DNA from 3 places in the Micromonospora sp. CNZ297 genome. Region 2 is predicted to be linked to each of the others. Evidence: riboswitches for the same ligand, from Rfam matches in the RefSeq annotation. Region 2 holds a riboswitch; each other region holds the start of a gene.
The links. Region 2 has a riboswitch for cyclic di-AMP ahead of FB454_RS30810 (coiled-coil domain-containing protein). Riboswitches for the same ligand answer to the same signal wherever they lie in the genome.

Region 1: another riboswitch for cyclic di-AMP. It lies ahead of FB454_RS22495 (transglycosylase family protein); the one in region 2 lies ahead of FB454_RS30810 (coiled-coil domain-containing protein).
Region 3: another riboswitch for cyclic di-AMP. It lies ahead of FB454_RS07885 (C39 family peptidase); the one in region 2 lies ahead of FB454_RS30810 (coiled-coil domain-containing protein).

Annotation. Positions count from the first base shown of each region.
Region 1 is NZ_VISU01000013.1:173,673-179,869, reverse strand. It holds gene htpG (molecular chaperone HtpG) at 1-1,028, shown strand, start outside; gene FB454_RS22510 (SDR family oxidoreductase) at 1,422-2,120, opposite strand; gene FB454_RS22505 (winged helix-turn-helix transcriptional regulator) at 2,152-2,628, opposite strand; gene FB454_RS22500 (LLM class flavin-dependent oxidoreductase) at 2,675-4,237, opposite strand; cyclic di-AMP (ydaO/yuaA leader) riboswitch at 4,396-4,554, shown strand; gene FB454_RS22495 (transglycosylase family protein) at 4,553-5,212, shown strand; gene FB454_RS22490 (YbaB/EbfC family nucleoid-associated protein) at 5,401-5,850, shown strand; gene FB454_RS22485 (M4 family metallopeptidase) at 5,993-6,197, opposite strand, start outside.
Region 2 is NZ_VISU01000028.1:40,367-46,563, reverse strand. It holds gene FB454_RS30840 (heavy metal translocating P-type ATPase) at 1-576, opposite strand, end outside; gene FB454_RS30835 (hypothetical protein) at 594-1,574, opposite strand; gene FB454_RS30830 (heavy-metal-associated domain-containing protein) at 1,611-1,817, opposite strand; gene FB454_RS30825 (metal-sensitive transcriptional regulator) at 1,898-2,197, shown strand; gene FB454_RS30820 (SHOCT domain-containing protein) at 2,324-2,533, shown strand; gene FB454_RS30815 (YibE/F family protein) at 2,696-3,970, shown strand; cyclic di-AMP (ydaO/yuaA leader) riboswitch at 4,125-4,255, shown strand; gene FB454_RS30810 (coiled-coil domain-containing protein) at 4,260-5,288, shown strand; gene FB454_RS30805 (carbonic anhydrase) at 5,348-6,001, opposite strand; gene FB454_RS30800 (helix-turn-helix transcriptional regulator) at 6,169-6,197, shown strand, end outside.
Region 3 is NZ_VISU01000003.1:358,919-365,115, forward strand. It holds gene FB454_RS07880 (alpha/beta fold hydrolase) at 33-779, opposite strand; gene FB454_RS07885 (C39 family peptidase) at 1,134-1,988, opposite strand; cyclic di-AMP (ydaO/yuaA leader) riboswitch at 2,181-2,323, opposite strand; gene FB454_RS07890 (hypothetical protein) at 2,632-3,396, opposite strand; gene FB454_RS07895 (hypothetical protein) at 3,532-3,876, opposite strand; gene FB454_RS07900 (acyltransferase family protein) at 3,957-5,174, opposite strand; gene FB454_RS07905 (polysaccharide pyruvyl transferase family protein) at 5,330-6,197, shown strand, end outside.

The DNA.
Region 1 (6,197 bases), on a different contig from region 2:
CGCACGCCCCGCTCGATCTGTTCTCCCCGCAGGGCCGCCGGGGTGTGCAGCTCTACGTCAAGCGCGTGTTCATCATGGACGACTGCGACGCGCTGATGCCCAACTACCTGCGCTTCGTCAAGGGCGTCGTGGACGCGCACGACCTGTCGCTGAACATCTCCCGGGAGATCCTCCAGCAGGACCGGCAGATCCGCGCGGTGCGCCGGCGGCTGGTCAAGAAGGTGCTCGCCACGCTCAAGGACATGTCCGCCGAGTCGTACCGCACGTTCTGGACCGAGTTCGGCGCGGTGGTCAAGGAGGGTCTGCTGGAGGACCCGGACAACACCGAGACGCTGCTGGAACTGGTTCGCACCGCCAGCACCCACGACCCGGCCGAGCCGACCACGCTGCGCGACTACGTGGAGCGGATGAAGGACGGCCAGACCGAGATCTACTACGCCACCGGCGAGAACCGGGCCACCATCGAGAACTCGCCGCACCTGGAGGCGTTCCGCGCCAAGGGCTACGAGGTGCTGATCCTCACCGACCCGGTGGACGAGGTGTGGGTCGAGCGCGTCGGCGCGTACGACGGGAAGACGCTGCGCTCGGTCGCCAAGGGGCAGGTTGACCTGGAGACCGAGGAGGAGAAGGAGAAGGCCGAGGCGGAACGGCAGGAGTACGCCGACCTGCTCACGTTCCTCGGCGGCGCGCTCGCCGACAGCGTCAAGGAGGTGCGCCTGTCCACCCGGCTGACCACCTCACCGGCCTGCGTGGTGGGCGACGCGCACGACATGACGCCGACGCTGGAGAAGATGTACCGGGCCATGGGCCAGGAGGTGCCCCGGGTCAAGCGGATCCTGGAGCTGAACCCGGCCCACCCGCTGGTCACCGGGCTGCGCAAGGCACACGGGGAGGGCGGCGACACGGCCGCGCTGACCGAGACCGCCGAGCTGCTGTACGGCATGGCGCTGCTGGCCGAGGGCGGCGAGCTGGCCGACCCGGCCCGGTTCACCCGGATCCTCGCCGACCGCCTGGCCCGCGGCCTGTAGCCCCACCCCGACCCGGTTCGCCCGACCCGCCCCGGCGAGCCGGCGTGATCGACTCCATGCCGCCGAGGTGGCGGTATCGGCATGCCACCGATACCGCCACCTCGCCGAGCCGGTGTCGACTCCGCTCGGAAGTCGATGGTCGGGCGGGTGTCGGGTCAGTTGCGTGATCCACTCCAGCTCGCCGAAGTGGTGGTATCGGACGGGCTCTGACCCCGCCATTTCGCCGAACTGGTGTTGATCACGGTGGGTCTCCCAGACTGGGGACGAGCGCTTGGGTGTCCCAGGGTGGGGGAGGCTGGTCCCGTTTGGAGGGACCTCAGGCGGTTGTCGTGGCAGCCGGTTGGTCGGCAACGGCTCGCCGAGGTGGCGCCGCCACCTTGGAGGCGGGTCGGCTCAGGGGAGCGCGGGGTAGAGCGCGGCCACACCGCCGGACAGTCCGGCCTGGACCCGGCGCGCCACGTCGTCGGCGAGGATCTCGTAGCTGTCGGACTCGATGCCGTCGGCGGCGAGCCGGGCGACGTCGGCCGGGTGGGCCTTCGGGCCGGGTACGGCGGCGGCCATCTCGGTGTCCATGTAGCCCACGTGCAGGCCCGCGACGCGGACGCCCCGGCCGGCCAGCTCCTGGCGCAGGGCGTTCGTCATCGACCACTCGGCGGCCTTCGCCGCGCCGTACGCGCCGACGCCGGGGAACGTGAACCAGGACAGCGCCGACAGCACGTTCAGGATCGTGCCGCCGCCGTTGGCCACGATCTGCGGCGCGAACGCCCGTACCACCGACAGCGTGCCGAGGTAGTGCGTCTCCATCTCCAGCCGGATCTGCGCGAGGTCGCCGTCGAGCAGGTCGGTGCCGGTGCTCACGCCGGCGCTGTTGACCAGCAGCGTCACGTCCCCGGCCCGCTGCGCGGCGGCGGCCACCGACTCGGGGTCGGTGATGTCGAGGCGTACCGGGGTGACTCCGGGCAGGTCCACGGTGTCCGGGTTGCGGGCGCCGGCCCAGACGGTGGCGCCGCGTGCGACGAGTTCGGCGGCCAGGTGCCGGCCGAAGCCGCGGTTGGCGCCGGTGACCAGGGCGGTGCTTCCAGCGATCTTCATGTCTCGCTCCGAGGTGTGGGGAAGGGAGGGGTCAGGCGGACAGCAGGCCCGGACCGGGCAGGACGGCCAGCTCGCCGGGGGGTACGTCGTGCCCCGCGCCGCAGCGCAGCCGGGCGTGCACCGCGGCGCCGCACTCCTCGTGGGCCACCCGCACCGCCGGGCCCGCCTCGTCGGCGGCGTACGTGTCGCCCCACTGCCGCAGCGCGACGAGCACCGGGATCAGGTCGCTTCCCTTCGCAGTGAGCACGTACTCGTCGCGGGTGCGCTGCCCGGGCTCCCGGTAGGGACGCCGGTCGAGCAGCCCGTCGGCGACGAGCTGCTTGAGGCGTGCGGCGGCCACCGGCTCGCTGACGCCGACCCGCCGGGCGAAGTCGTCGAAGCGGCGGGTGCCGAACGACGCCTCCCGCAGCAGGAGCAGCGTGGTGCGGTTGCCGACCACCTCCAGCGCCCGGGCGATCGAGCAGTTGGCGGTGGACCAGGAGTCACGCTGCGCAAGGAGGTCCGTCATGGCGTCGACGGTACCCCCTGACTTAAGAAAGCAGAAGTCAGCTACCTCACAGCTGGCCGGGGAAGAACCCGTGCCGGGCCAGCGGCTCGACGATCTGGTGCTCCTCGTACGACAGGTGCGACAGCAGCGTGTCGGTGAGCAGGTCCACCGCCTCCTGGAGCTGCGTGAAGTCGCCGGGCCGCCGGACCAGCTCCACGAGCGCCCGGTCGACGCTCTCCACCACCCCGTGGATCACCACGTGCTCCTCCTCGAGGCGGTCCAGCACCGCGGCCAGCCCGGCCTCTGAGCGGCGCAGGTGCGGGAAGACCGAGGCGTCCTCCAGCCCGTGGTGCTGGGTGACCATCGTGCAGTAGGCCGCGCAGTACGCCCCGAGCGTCCAGTTGTTCTGCCGCATGGTCATCTCGTTGAGCGCGGCCCGCGCCCGGCCCGGCGAGACCGAGCCCTGCTTGACCTGTTCCAGCAGGTCGCGCACCTGGGCCAGCTCCTGGCGCAGATGGTCGTGCACGTCCACCAGGTGCTGCCCGGCGGCCTGTCCCCGGGCCGGGTAGACGTGTCCGGCCGGCGGCGGCGGGGCGCTCGGGCGGGTGGACTCGTCCCACGGGCGGCGCGCGCTCAGGCGTACCCCCGGGTCGGGGGTGGGGGTGACGCCGAGCGTGCTCGGGCCGCCGGCGGTGGTCGGCTCGTCGGCGGCCTCCCGGGCGCCGCCGGCGGGCGTGGCGCGCTCGGCGGCGACCAGTTCCCGGACCGCGGGGGCCACCTCCTGGCCGAAGATCTGGATCGCGCGCGGCTCGTCGCTGCCGAGGATGAACGTGGTGATGCCGTGCTCCAGGGTGAGCCCGGCCAGTTCCTCCACCCACTGCTCCGGCGGCCCGGTCAGGAAACCGGCCGACGAGCGGGCGAACGTGCCGGTCACGTTGAGCATGCGGCGGATCGCGGCCGGGTCGCGCCCGGCGGCCCGGGCGCCCTCGTCCACGAGCGCGTTCAGGGCGGGCAGCTCGTCGGGGCCCTTGGGCAGGTACGACAGGGACGGCAGCCAGCCGTCCGCGGCGCGGCCCACCAGGCGCAGCATGCGCGGCTTGTAGGCGCCGACCCAGATGCCGACCGGATGCGCGGGCGCCGGGCCGCGCTTGGCGCCGACCACCCGGTAGTGCTCGCCGTCGACACGGATCATGCCGCGGCTGCCGGTGTCCCAGACCTCGCGGATCACCCGGATCGCCTCGTCGAGGGCGTCGACGGCGGCGCCGGGGGACAGGCGCCGCCCGCCCGCCGCCTCGATCGCGTCCCAGAACGCGCCCGCGCCGAGTCCCAGCTCGACCCGGCCGCCGGTGAGCAGATCCAGGCTGGCGACGCTGCGGGCCAGTACCACCGGCTGGCGCAACGGCAGGTTGAGGACGTTTCCGGCCAGGCGGATGCGTTCGGTCGCCGCGGCCACGTAGGACATCAGCGTCCAGGTGTCCAGGAAGCCCGGCTGGTAGGGATGGTCCTGGAACGTGACCAGGTCCAGCCCGACCTGCTCGCACAGCCGGGCCAGCGCCACGACCTGGTCGGGCTGCCCGGCGGCGGGGGTGATGAAGCCGCCGAAGGTCAGCTCGTGTCCGTGATCGGTCATCCGTCAAGCCCTCCCGTGATCTTGCCTGGCCCTGCCACCGTAGCGCCGCCGCCGGTAGCCCGGCCGGGTGAAGAGCGTCACAAGAAGTGGACGATTGTCACAAATCGCTCCTAGCGTCGGTTTCGTTCGCAGACGCGGACACCGCGGGCCGGAAACGCCAAATCCCGCCGCCGTCCCCGGTAACCGGACCTCGCGCGGGAGCGGGGGAACCACACGTTCCACGGTGCATCGTCACCTCGGGGTGAAGCCGCCACCGGCGGCCGGGCTCCTCGGCCCGAACCCGACAGCTCACCTCGTCGGCGTGGAGGAATCCACATGGCAACTGAATACTCTGCCCGAAGCCGCCGTACCGCCCTCGGAGCGGTCCTGGCCGGCGCCGCCGTCGGCGCCGCGACCCTGTTCGGCCCGGCCGCTCCGGCCAGCGCGGGCGTCAACTGGGACGCGGTCGCGCGCTGCGAGTCGGGCGGCAACTGGAAGATCAACACCGGTAACGGCTACTACGGCGGGCTCCAGTTCTCCCGCGCCACCTGGAACGGCTACGGCGGCAAGAAGTACGCCGCGCGCGCAGACCTGGCCAGCCGGTCCGAGCAGATCGCCGTCGCGGAGAAGGTGCGGCGCGGCCAGGGCATCGGCGCGTGGCCGGTCTGCGGCAAGAAGGGCGGCTCGGCGAGCGCGGCGACCCGGTCCGAGCGGGCCACCACAAAGGCGGCCCCGAAGCGGGCCGCCACGCGCAAGGCCGCGCCGGAGCGGGCGGCCACCCGCAGGGCCGCGCCCGAGCGCGCCACGACGACGGTGGCGCCGCAGCCGTCGTCCGGCGCCGGGACGTACCTGGTCCGGCGTGGGGACACGCTGTCGGAGATCGCCGTGACGCAGCGCGTCGACGGCGGCTGGCGCGCCCTGCACGAGCGCAACCGCGCAGTGGTCGGCGACGACCCCGGCCTGATCTTCCCCGGTCAGCGGCTGCGGCTGCGCTGACAGCGGTCCGAGAACGCCCGGCCGGGTCGCCCCGGCCGGGCGTTCGCCCCGTCCGCGACACGCCGCGTCGACGGTGTCCGGCCTGCTCCCGGCGTCCGGGAGACGGTCCGCGACGGCGGTGACCGCGATTCGTCGGAGCCGGTTGCTAGTGTCACGATGCTCGGCTAAGACGTGAAGAAAGCGCGGATATGACCAACGACCCGTTCTCGGCGGCCGCGAGCATCGACGAGCTGCTGACCCGCACGCAGCAGGCGCTCACCGCGATGCGCTCCCGGGCCTCGGCGCACGCCGACGGCGAGCCCGGCGACCTGCTGCGCGCCGAGGGCACGGCCGCCGGCGGCCGGGTCCGCGCGGTCGCCGTCCAGGGTGGCCGGCTGGATTCCGTGACGATCGACCCGGAGCTGGCCGGCGAGCCCCTCGACGTCCTCTGCGGACACTTCGTCACCGCCGCCAACGCCGCGCTGTCCGAGCTGGACGCCCGGGTCAGCGCGTCGGCGCGGGCCGACGCCGACGCGCTCGCCGCCCGGCTCGGCAGCATGGGCGACCAGGCCGAGCTGTTCGGCCGCGCGATGCACGAGGCGGCCGCGCGGATCCACCGCGACCGCGGCACCGCGTCCCAGGGCGCGCGCCGGGCCTGACACGGCGAAACGGCCGGCCCGACACGGCGGGACGCCGGGCCTGACACGGCGGGACGCCGGGCCTGACACGGCGGGACGCCGGGCCTGACACGGCGAGGCGGCCGGCCGCCGGGAGGACGACGACCGGCCGCGCACGCCACGGTCAGCTCAGGGTGACCGCGGTGTCGTCGACGACGAAGGACGTCTGCAACGAGCTGTCCTCCACGCCGCTGAACGAGATGGTCGCCGTGGTGCCTGCGAGCGACGAGATGTCGAAGGACCGCTGCACGTAGCCGGTGGCCTTGTTCAGGTTGGAGTAGGTGGCCAGCGTGGTGCTGCCCGCCTTGACGGTGAGCTTGTCGTACGCG
Region 2 (6,197 bases):
CTTCATCCCGGGCATGCCGGCGTCGCCGAGGAACAGCGCCCAGAGCGACCAGCCGAACGCGGCCAGCGTGCCGAGCGAGACGAGCGTGTCCATGGTCGCCGCGCCGTGCCGCAGGTTGATCAGCGCGGCGCGGTGGAACGGCAGCCCGCCCCAGACCACCACCGGGGCGGCCAGGGTGAGCGAGGCCCACTGCCAGTAGTCGAACTGCCAGGCCGGAACCATGGCGAGCACGATCACCGGCAAGGTGAGCACGGCGGAGACCCAGAGCCGGGTACGCGCGGTGCGCAGCTCGTCCACCGGCTCCCCGGCCGCTGCCGCCTCCGCCTGCTCGGGCGGCGGCGGCACCACAGCGGTGTAGCCGGTCTTCTCGACGGTGGCGATCAGGTCGGCCGGCGCGGTGTCGTCGGCGTACCGGACGGTGGCCTTCTCGGTGGCGTAGTTCACCGTCGCCTCGACGCCGTCCATCCGGTTGAGCTTCTTCTCGATCCGGGCGGCGCAGGACGCGCAGGTCATCCCGCCGATCGCCAGTTCGATCAGGTTCGGCGCGGTGGGCAGCGCCTTTCCCGTGGCAGTCATCGCGGCACCTCCGGCGCTCAACTGTGCCCGTGACCCGGGGTGCCGTGTCCGGCGTCCGGGGTCGGTGCGGTGGTGGGTGCCGGCGCGGTGGGCACCGGCGCGGTCTGGTCGCCGGCCAGGACGGTGAACTCGGCGGTGTGCACCGCGTCGCCGTGCCGGAAGTCCAGGTAGAGACGGTACGCCCCGGCCGAGGGCACCTCGGCGGCGAACGTGATCGCCGGCCCGGCCGGTGTGCGCCCGTCGCCGGGCGTGCCCTCCGGGTGCACGTGCAGGTACGCCAGGTCGCCCTGCCGCAGCGCCACCAGGTGCCCGTACGCGCCGAGGTAGGGCGCGAGGTCGGTGACCGGCCGCCCGTCACGGCTGACGGAGAGCGTGAGCCGGCTGGTGCGGCCCGGCTCCGGCGTGCCGGTCAGGGTGACCGTGTAGCCGTCGACGGTGGTGCTGGTCGCCGGTGCCGGCAGCGGCCGGGCGGTCAGCTCGCCGGGGACCGTGACGTCCAGGCCGAGGGTCAGCGGCTCGCCGCCTTCGGGGGTGAAGTCGGCGAACGCCCGCCAGACGCCGGGGCCGCCGAGCGGTGAGGCGACCCGCCAGGTGCCGTCGCCGGTCATCTCCGGATGGACGTGCCGGAACCCGGAGAGGTCCCGGCGGGCGACGATCAGGTGCATGCGCTTGTCGTGGGCCACCTCGAAGCGGGTGACCGGCGCGCCGTCCGGGCCGGTGATCCGGAAGGCGAACTGCCCGGCCGGGGCGCCGGCGGGCTGGAACGTGTAGCCGCGCTCGGAGACGAGCAGCCCGCCGGGCAGGTGCGCGGAGGCGCCGCCCGCCTGGCTCTCGTCACCGTGGCCGGTGTCGCCGGCCCCGTGGTCGCTGTCGGTGTCGTCGTGTCGGGTCTCGGCGGCCGGGGCGACGGGATCGGTCAGGTTGCCGATCCCGTACGCCGCGCCGAACACCGCCACGAGGCCGAGCGCGAAGCCGCTGAGCTTCGTCGCCGTGTTCATGGTGTCTCCTCGGTTGTCGCGGGTCCGCCGGACCCGTCACACACCGACGAGGTCGTAACCGGCCTCGTCGACCGCCGCGCGGACCGTGTCCACGTCCAGCGGGTTCTGACTGGTGACGGTGACCCGGCCGCCGGCCAGGTCGACCTGGACGTCGGTGACGCCCGGAAGTGCGCTCAGCTCGGTGCTCACCGAGTTGACGCAGTGCCCGCAGGTCATGCCGTTCACCTGGTAGGTGGTCTCCATCTCGCCCTCCGATCTGATACCCCCCAGGGGTACGTCCCGAACGTTAGCATACCCCCGAGGGGTACGCTATCCTCGGTTTCATGACCGCGCCGTCCAGCCCGACCCGGGGCTACACCGCCAGCAAGGACCAACTCCTCGCCCGGCTCCGCCGGATCGAGGGCCAGGTCCGTGGCATCGAGAAGATGGTCGAGGACGACCGTTACTGCATCGACGTGCTGACCCAGATCTCGGCCATCCAGGCGGCGCTGGACAAGGTCGGCCTGGGCCTGCTCGACGGCCACGCCCGGCACTGCATGCACGAGGGCGCCGCCGAGGGCCGGGCCGACGAGATGGCGACCGAGATGATGGCCGCCGTCGGGCGCCTGATGAAGCGCGGCTGAGCGGGGACCTCCGGCCCTCAGGACCAGGGCACATCGACCCGTGCCGACGCGCCCGGGCGGACGTACCGTCGAAGTGGCGGGCAGGCCGGACCGGCGGACCCGCGGCGACGGACGGAGGGCGGCCCGATGATGTGGCAGAGCCCGATGATGGGCTGGATGTGGATCTGGTCCCTGCTGGTGCTCGGGGTGCTGGCGGGGCTCGTCTGGGCGGCCGTGCGGTGGACCGGCCCGCAGTATCTGGGCCCGACGACGGCCCGGCGCATCCTGGACGAGCGGTACGCCCGCGGCGAGATCGACGAGGACGAGTACCGGCGGCGCCGGGCGGGCCTGGCCTGACCCGAGCGGGGCGCGTCACCGGTCGCGCCGCCCGGGAGCGGCCGGCCGGGCTGTCTACCATGGCCGGGCGACGACCCGGACGTGGTCGACACGTCCGCGCCGGCCGGGTGACCAGACCGGTCCGGCGGACCAGGCGTCGCCGCGACCGTTGGGAGAGACGCCATGGGTGCCGACCACACCCGCCCCGCACCCGCCGCGCCGCCGGGCGTACGACGGCTGCTCGTCGCCGTGGTGGTGCCGCTGTTCGCGCTCACAGTGATCGCGGCGCTGGTGCTCTGGCCCGGGCAGGACCGGGAGCCGGTCGGCGGCGCTGACGTCCCCCGCTACCACGGCACCGTGACCCGGGTGGTCACCGAGCCCTGCCCGCCGACCCCGGAGGCCCCGGAGGGCGGGGGTGGCCCCTGCGGCACGGTGACGGTCACCGCCGAGCAGGGCCCGGACGCGGGCCGGCAGGTCGAGACGCCGATCCCGGCCGGGCCGGGCGCACCCCGGGTCGCGGTCGGAGACGAGGTCGTCCTGGTCGAGCTGACCGACCCGGCCGACCCGGCGGTGAAGTCCTACAACATCGCCGAGCACCAGCGCGGCACGCCGCTGATCTGGCTGATGGTGCTGTTCGCCGCCGCGATCGTGGCGTTCGGCCGGTGGCGCGGGCTCGCCGCGCTCGGCGGCCTGGTGGCCAGCTTCGCCATCCTCCTCGGCTTCGTGCTGCCGGGCATCGGCGCCGGCCAGCCGCCGCTGCTGGTCGCGATCGTGGGCGCCGCGTTGATCATGTTCGTGGTGCTCTACCTGACCCACGGGATCACCGCGCAGACGTCGGTCGCGGTGCTCGGCACGCTCGGCAGCCTGGTGGTCACCGGCGTGCTCGGCCTGCTCGCCACGTCCGCCACCCACCTGACCGGCTTCGGCAGCGAGGACGCCACCACGCTGTCCATGTTCCAGGGCGACGTGGACCTGCACGGGCTGCTGCTGGCCGGCATCATCATCGGCTCGCTGGGCGTGCTGGACGACGTCACAGTCACCCAGGCGGCCACCGTCACCGAACTGGCGCACGCCAACCCCGGACTGTCCCGGCGGCAGCTCTACCGGGCGGCGACCCGGGTCGGCCGGGCCCACATCGCATCCACCGTCAACACCATCGTGCTGGCGTACGCGGGCGCCTCGCTGCCGCTGCTGCTCCTCCTGGTTGCCGACTCCCGCCCGGTGAGTGAGATCCTCACCAGCGAGTTCCTCGCCCAGGAGATCGTCCGCAGCGCGGTGGCGACGCTCGGCCTGATCGCCGCCGTACCGCTGACGACCGGACTGGCCGCGATCGTGACCACCGCCGGGCGGCGCTCGCGCGGCGCGGAGCCGGCGCCACCCGCGGCCCGGCCGCCGGCCGGACGCGACGACGCGCTGGAGGCCCTGGGCGGCGGGAAGAGTACGGAGGCCGCATGGTGACACTCCGCAGCGTGACCATCGATTTCAAACGCGACGCTGGTCACGGTGCGCCACGGCGAAATCTCGCTATTGGTCGGCTTCCGGACGTAGATCCTCAGGAGTGCTGTCAGGTAACCTCGCTGCCGGTCACCGCCGAAGGCGCGCACCGGCGCCAGCGGTGCCGCCGCCCAATCGCCTGCGGGCGAACCGGGGAACCAGGTACATGGGGTGAATCCGCGACAGCGGTAGGGGCCACTTCCGTCCCGAACCCGTCAGCTAACCCGGTCGGCGGCCGACGGAAGGGAACACTGTGACGGCACCCCTGCGCCGCTGGCTGACACCCGTGGTGGCCGTGCTGGCCTCGCTGGCCGTGCTGGCCGGGCCGACCCCGGCGACCGCGGCCCCCACCGCGGCGGCCCCCGGCAACCCCTCGGGACACGAGGAGGACGGCGAACCGCCGCTCATCACCGAGGCGATCGACGCCGCCAACCGGGCCTTCCTCCAGGCCAAGGCGAAGCTCGCCAAGTCCCAGGACCGCCAGCGGCGGCTGGCGGCCGAGGTGAAGACGGCACAGGCCGAGCTCGAAGCGCTCAGCCCGCAGGTCAACCAGCTCGCTGCCCAGTCCTACCGGACCGGCCGGATGGGCGCGATGGCCATGCTGCTGGAGAGCAACTCACCCGACTCGTTCGTCCGCCGGGTCAACGCCCTGGACGAGCTGAACCTCCTCAACGCGCAGCGCCTGGCCGCCATCAACGCGGTCAAGACCCGCGCCGAGCAGGCCAAGATCGCGCTCGACGCCGAGGTGCGCGAGCAGGAGAAGCAGAAGAACGCGATGGAGCGCGAGAAGGTGCAGGCCGAGCGCGCGCTGAAGCTCGTCGGCGGTCTCGGCTTCACCGGCGGCCTGGTCTCCGCCACCTCACCGGTCGCCAAGATCGGCCCCGGCCGCACCGCCGACGGCGGGTGGAAGGCGGAGTCGTGCAGCGAGGACGACCCGACCACCTCGGGCTGCGTCACGCCGCGCACGCTGCACGCGTACAAGGAGGTCCGGCGCGCGGGCTTCAAGCGCTTCGTGGGCTGCTACCGGCCCGGCGGGCCGTGGGAGCACCCCAAGGGCAAGGCGTGCGACTGGTCGCTCCAGAACAGCGGCTTCGCGCCCTGGCACAACAACGACACCCGCCGGTACGGCAACGAGGTGGCCGCCTTCCTCATCCGCAACGCCGACCGGCTGGGCATCTACTACGTCATCTGGAACCGGCAGATCTGGTTCCCGGCCACCGGCTGGAGTTCGTACAGCGGACCCTCGAACCACACCGACCACGTCCACATGTCGATGCTCTGACCCGGACACCACGAGAAGGGGCCGCCCTCGGGCGGCCCCTTCTTCGTCGTCCGTGCGTATCAGCCGGCCAGCGCCGGGTCGGCGGGCGCGGCCGGGGCGGGCAGCGGGGCCGGGGCCTGCGCCACGGTCCGCACCTCGCCACCGGCGAGCCGGTACGACATGCCCACCACCGTGCACCGCCCGGCGGCCACCCGCTCGGCCAGCACGGCGGACCGGGCCAGCAGCGTCTCCACGGTCTGCGCGATGTGGACGTCGACGATGCCGTCGAGGTCCTCGACCCCCTGGCGGGCGGCGCGCAACAGGCTCGGCGAGACCGCGTCCACCACAGCGCCCAGGTGCCCGGCCGGGGCGGCGCCGGTCCGGACCCCCTCCCGGGCGGCCTGGACCGCGCCGCAGGAGTCGTGCCCGAGCACCACCACGAGCGGGGTGCCCAGCACGGTGACGGCGTACTCGACGCTGCCGAGCACCTCCGGCCCGGCGGTGTGCCCGGCGGTACGCACCACGAAGAGGTCACCGAGACCGCGGTCGAAGATGATCTCGGCGGCGAGCCGCGAGTCGGAGCAGCCGACGATCACCGCGAACGGGTGCTGGCCGTCGGCCACAGCCGCCCGGTGCCCGGCGTCCTGATTCGGATGCTGCGGGACGCCCGTGACGAACCGGTGATTACCGGCACGCAGTTCGGTCAGTGCCTGCTCCGGGGTGCTCGGCGTCATGTCCCTCACCTCGTCTACCTGGGGAACCACCAGGCCGAACGGCCTCGCGACCCACGGTCACACGCACCTGGGGGCACGTCAAGATTCGTGATACGCATTTCATACTTTCCCGTCGGCGCCCCGCCCCGGACCGCGCCGATTCGGCAGGTGGCGGACGTGGCCATAGCATGACCACCATGGCGACCACACCAGTTGA
Region 3 (6,197 bases), on a different contig from region 2:
AGCCGGCCCGTCGCGGGCCGGCTCGCCCCCGCTCAGAGGTACGGGTCGAGCAGGGCGAGCACCGCCGCCGGGTCCTCGACGTGCGCGTTGTGGCCCAGCCCGGGCAGCGTGGCCACCGGCACGCCCAGTTCCTTGAGCTGCGCGTCGGTCACCATCGGGTCCAGCTCGCCCCGGGCCAGCAGCACCGGCACATCGGTGGCGGCCAGCAGCACCGGCAGCCGGGGCTCCCCGACCGCGAACGCCGCCGGGTCCATGGCGAGCCGCCAGCGGCCGTCCTCCCGCCGCAGCCCCGCCTCCACCACCGGATGATCCGGGGCGAACAGCCCGGCGAGCCCGGACACGCGCAGGTAGCGGCGGGCCGCCTCGTCACGGGTGGCGAACCAGGTGACCGGCCGGGCGGCCAGTTCCGCCGACTTCGCCAGCTCGGCCGGGGACCAGACCGCCTTGATGCCGAGCCCGACCACCGCGTCGACCGGAAGCCCTCGCTGCCGGGCCGTGAGCGCCAGCGCCACCACCCCGCCGAGCGAGTGCCCGAGCAGCACCAGCCGGTCCTCGGGGCCGAGCCGGACCGGGCCGAGCCCGTCTACCACGCGCTGGGCCAGGGCCTCGAACGAGTAGCCGTCGAGCGGCGGCGACCAGCCGTGACCCGCCAGGTCGGGGGCGAGCCAGCGGCCGGGCCAGCGGCGTTCCAGCAGCGGCGCCCAGGGCAGCCACACCTCGCCTGTGGCACCCATGCCGTGCAGGAGAATCAGGTGCCGCTTCCCCGTCGCATCGCCCATTGGCGCAGTCTGCCACCGCCCGCCCCGGACACGCGAGACCGAACCCGCCGACCCGCCCCACCCTCGCCCCGGCTCGCCCACACCCCGCCCCCGGTCCGCCCTCGCCCCCGCGCCGCCCTCGCCCCTGGCGCCCCCTCGCCCTGGCTCCGGCCGCGCACACTCCCCCCTCACCGTCGATCTTGGAGTTGTGGCACCTTCCATAGCGGGCGAGCCTGGACAAACTGGGCGCCACAAGTCCAAGATCGGCGCGCGCCAAGGCCGCGTGAGGGCCGCGCCAGGGCCGCGCCAGGGCCGGGCGGGACGGGGAAGGCCGGCACCCCGGGTGGGGTGCCGGCCTTCGGGCGTGCGGGACGGTCAGGCGGAGTAGCCGCGGCTGGCGATCCAGTGCGCCAGGTCGATCGTGGTGATCCAGTACGAGGGCAGCGACGGGTCGGCCGAGTCGGCGATCCGTACGGTCCGGCCGTCGTCCTTGTAGCCGACCACCGCGACGTAGTGGCCACCAGGGAACGAGTGCCAGCCGCCGTTGGTGTCGGTGGCCGTACCGGCGACGTTCGCGACGACCCCGCGGCCGTTGCTGATCGCCTCGACCACGTCGGCCTGGAGGCGGTCCATCTGCGCCGGGGTGGCCGAGCCGGGAATCATGCGGGTCCGGTACGGGTTGCCCTTGACCTGCTGGTTGAGCACCCGAGTGGTGTCCTCGGCCGAGTTGGTGCCCATCTCGGTGGTGCCGAGGGGGCCGGCGAGCGCGTCCTGGCTGCGCTCGACGCCGGCGGCGCTGAGCGCGTTGCGCACGGCGGCCGGGCCGCAGTAGAAGTAGTTGATCTGGGCCTGGTAGTCGTAGTCGAGCGACTTGCTCGACGGCGGCTTCGGCTTGGCCTTGGGCGTGGTGTCCGGGTCGGCCGTGACCTTGGCCGACGGGGAGGCGCTCGGCGACGCGCTGGGCGAGGCGGAGGCGCTGGGCGACGCCTGCGGTACGGCGATGCGGGCCTCGCTGCGGCTGGCGGGCTGCTCGCCGAGGCGGGCGGCGCCGAGGTCGGCGACCGCGGCGGTGTTCTCCTGGACCGGGGCGTCGTCGCCGGCGGTGGCGACGGTGCCGGCGCCGGCGGCCAGCACGAGCGCGGCGGCCGATCCGGCGATGATCTGGTACGGGCGTTCGGTGACGATCCGTCGCAGCTGACGCTTCAGGTGGTGCTTCACGAAATCCTCCACGGGGCGTGAGCGGCACACGCCGGCCCGGCACGCGGAGGAACTCACACGTGCTGGCGGGGCCGGATGGCCGGGGGATCGGGAACGCCCGTGATGCCGGGCGCCCAGGGGGCGGTTGCCGGTCGCGCGTCAGGCGCGCGCGGGCACCGCTTCGCCGTGGAGGCGGGGGGACGATCGAGGGGTGGGCACGCGGGGTACTCCTTCCGTGGCCGCCGACCGGGTTAGCTGACGGATTCGGGCGGGAAGTACGCCCTACCGCGGGCCGGTGGCTCGCGGATTCACCCCGATGGTGCTCATGGGTCCCCGGTTCGTGGAACACGATTAGGCGGGTCGGTGCGGCGTCGCCGTCGGCGATCGATTACCGCATCGGACGCGCCGACACTACCGGTGGGTATGTCCCCTGCCAAGCGCTCCCACCTGCGTAAACGTGATCCGTGGTAACGGATTTCGGAACACCCGGTTACTGACTTCACTCAATGGGACAAGCAGTTTCGACGGCGCCCGGCGGCGGAAAGCGGACAGACGGCGACCACCCGGCCGGCAATTGCGCGCCTCGATGACCCGTTCTGCGCCCGGCGCCCGTTTCGGCGGCCCGGGTGACCGGGCTCACCACGTTCCGGGTAACGATTCGGTCGAGACAGCCGTCTCAGCCGACCCGGGCCGGGCGCCAGCGGGCGTTACGGACCGTCGCGGGCACCGGCTGGGCGCTCGCCGTCGCGCTCCGGTACGCCGGGGCGGGCCGCAGCGCCACGGTGGCCGCGTACGCCTCGGCGGCAAGTGTCCGGGCGGCCTCGGCGGCCAGTTCCGCGTCCCGCCAGGCCGCCCGCTCCCGCGCGGCGGCGCTCTCCCATCCGGCCCGGCGCCCGTCCCTGACGGTGCGGGCCAGCACGATCTCCTGCTCGGCCGGGTGCCGGCGCGGATCCCACCCGTTGCGGCGCGCCAGCACGTCGGCGAGCTGACGGGCGGTGAGGTCGCCCCGCCAGTGCGCCGTCATGGCGGCGTGGCGCAGCCAGCGCTCCCGGGCCGCGTACTCCGCAGGGGTTCGTGGCGTGCGCGGCGCGGCCAGCGCGGCGGCGCCGGCGAGGCGGCGGGCGGCGGCGTCCGCCTCGTCGTACGCGGTCCAGGCCCGGTCCGCCTCGTCCTGCGCGGCCAGCCACTGCTCCCGGCGGCGACGGGCCGTCTGGGCAGCCCCGGCGGCGGCAACCGCCACCTCCTCGGCGTACCGGATCAGGTCGTCGCGGCGGGCGGCGTCGGCGTCGGGCGGCTCGGGTGCGGTCTCCGGCGCGGGGTTGCGTTCGGGCCGGGCGACGAGCGCGGCGAGCAGGCCCAAGGCGAGCAGCAGGAGGAAGGACCAGATGGCGGCGGCCTCGGGCACGGAGGTGAGGAAGTGGTACAGAGCGGTCTGCGACATGGTCGGCACCTCACGGGAAGGACCTGGCGGGAGGACCCGCACGACCTCGCCGGGGCGGGCCGGTGAAGAGCCGCCGGGGCGGGTGCGGGGATGACGTGCGGTGGGTGCGGAGAACGGGCGCGGCCCGTGAGCGGGTCAGCGGGCGGGCGGTGCCCGCGGGCCGGCCGGTGCGACGGCCCGTCCGGCCGGGACCGGCTCCACGACGGCCGGGGCGGCCGCCCGGGGCGCGGGCGCCGGAACCCCGGCGGGAGCGGCCTGCCGCTCGGCCACGCGGTCGGCCTCCGGCCGCGTCGCGGTCGAGGCGCCGGTGACCGTGTACGTCGAGGCGGCGACCGCCGGAGCCGGGGCGGCAGCGGCGACACCGGCCGGCAGCGTGGCGGCGCCGAACGAACAGGCGACGACCACGGCGAGACTGGCGAGCATCCGGGCGGTCCAGCGCGCCACCCACCACACGGGGCAGGTGAGCGCGATCGGAAGCACGGGTACAAATTACCGCCGATCCCCCACGAACGCACCGCCGCACGGCGTGTCGCGGATCGACAGGCGGACGTGTGCGCGTGTCAGTCCGGGCGACGCCGCCCGGCGTACTCGATGTCCTCGGCCGGACCGGTGACGGGCCTCGCGCCGCCGTCGGCGGCCGGGCTGGTGGCGGCCTCGGCGGGCTCGCGCGGAGCCGGCACGGCCGGTGCGCGCGACGCCGCGCGGGCCCGGCGGGACGGGCCGAGCAGGCGCATCATCGGTGTCTCCACCCAGCGGTGGAGCGCGGCGGCCAGCGCGAGCGTGACCACCAGGAAGCCGAGCACCGCGACCGGGCCGCGCCAGCCGGGCAGCCCGGTCCCCCAGTGCCCGGTCAGCCGCAGCACTGTGACCATGACGAGCACGTGCACCAGGTAGAAGGCGAACGAGACCTCACCGAGCCAGACCATCGCCCGGGACCGCCAGGGGGTGGGGCGGCCGCGCACGTCGGCGTCCGCCGCGGCGGCGATGACCAGCAGGTACGCGACAGCGAGCAGCGCCGCCCAGAACTCGGCCGGGATCCACAGCGCGGCGATCACCCAGGTGGCGACGAAGATCCCGGTGGCGGCGGCGAGGTTCGGTCCGCGCCAGCGGTGCCGGCGCATCAGCTCGGCGGCGGCCACGCCCATCCAGAACTCCAGCGACCGGGTCACCGGGAAGATCTGGGTGAACCACCACCGCTGCTCCTCCGGCACGAGCTGCTGGCCGGGCCACAGCGCCAGGATGAGCAGCGGCGCCGCGACCAGCACGGTCCGCAGCACGCCGGTACGGGCCCGGCGCAGCCACGGCACCACGAGCGGCAGGCACAGGTAGAAGGCCAGCTCGCAGGAGAGCGACCAGCTCACGTTGTTGACGCTGTAGAAGTAGCCGCCCAGCGGGATCCACGCCTGGACCAGGAAGAAGTTGGCGATCGCGGCCCACGGCACGACCGGGTCGGCGAACCAGGCTGCTACGGCCAGCGCCGCGACGAACGTCACCACGTGGTTCGGGTAGATCTTGGCGAACCGGCGGCGCAGGAACGTCCACGCGCGCTCCCCGTCCCGGTACGACCAGACCAGCACGAACCCGCTGAGGATGAAGAAGAACTCGACGCCGGACAGGCCCAGGCTGAACGCCTTGTCGACCAGGGGCTTCAGGTGCGGCTCGGCGACGATCCCCATGGTCCCGGCGTGGAAGCCGAAGACCAGCAGCGCGGCCACCCACCGCAATCCGGTCAGCGACGGCAGTCGCGGGGCACGGGTGACGGTCGGCGCGCTGGTCATTCCGGGCACCCTACCCCGGGGAACCGGGACGTTCCCGGCGAGCCGACGTCCGCTCGGCTCCGCGCGGGCGGCGGATAGGATTTCCGTTCTGCACGCGCGGGCACCCACCCGGCTCCCGCCCGCACGCCGTGCCGTACGGAAGGTGAGCGAACCGGATGCACCAGCGGATCCTGCTCCGCGCCCGCAAGGGCCCGTTCGACGTCCTCACGCCCGAGGAGACGTTCGCCGGCAACTGGATCGGGGACAACAGCGGCAACCTGGTCTTCAGCCACGCCGCGCACAAGCTGCTCGCCACCTCCTCGGCCGAGATCACACCGACACGCACCCCGGCCGACCCGCGTCTCGCCGACGAGATCAACGAACGCCACGACGTGTTCGTCGTACCGCTGGCGAACGCGTTCCGGCGCAGCTTCGTGCACCGCCTGACGCCGCTGACCCGGCTGATCGAACGGCTGAAGATCCCGGTGGTGGTGCTCGGCGTCGGCGTGCAGACGAACGTCGACGGCGACCGCGAGTACCTGCGGCCGATCGACGAGCCGGTCCGCGCGTTCTGCAAGGCCGTGCTGGACCGGTCGCACAGCATCGGCGTACGCGGCGAGGTGACCGAGAGCTACCTCAACGCGCTGGGCTTCTCCGACGTGGAGCAGATCGGCTGCCCGTCGATGTTCCTGCACGGCGACACGTTCCAGCTGGAGAAGAGCCGCCCGGAGCTGACCGCCGACTCGAAGGTCGCACTGACCATCTCCCCGTACGTCCGCTCGATGGCCGCGGTGGTCCGCCACCACCAGGAGCGCTACCCGAACCTCTGCTACGTGCCGCAGGACCTGCGCACGCTCGGCACCCTGCTCTACGGCGACGCGCCCGAGCACCGGGGCCAGAGCAGCGACATCCCGCTGCACACCTCGCACCCGCTGTTCGCCGAGGACAAGGTGCGCATGTTCGTCGACCCGTGGACCTGGATGTCGCACCTGTCCGGGTACGACTTCGCGTTCGGCACCCGCATCCACGGCACCATCACCGCGC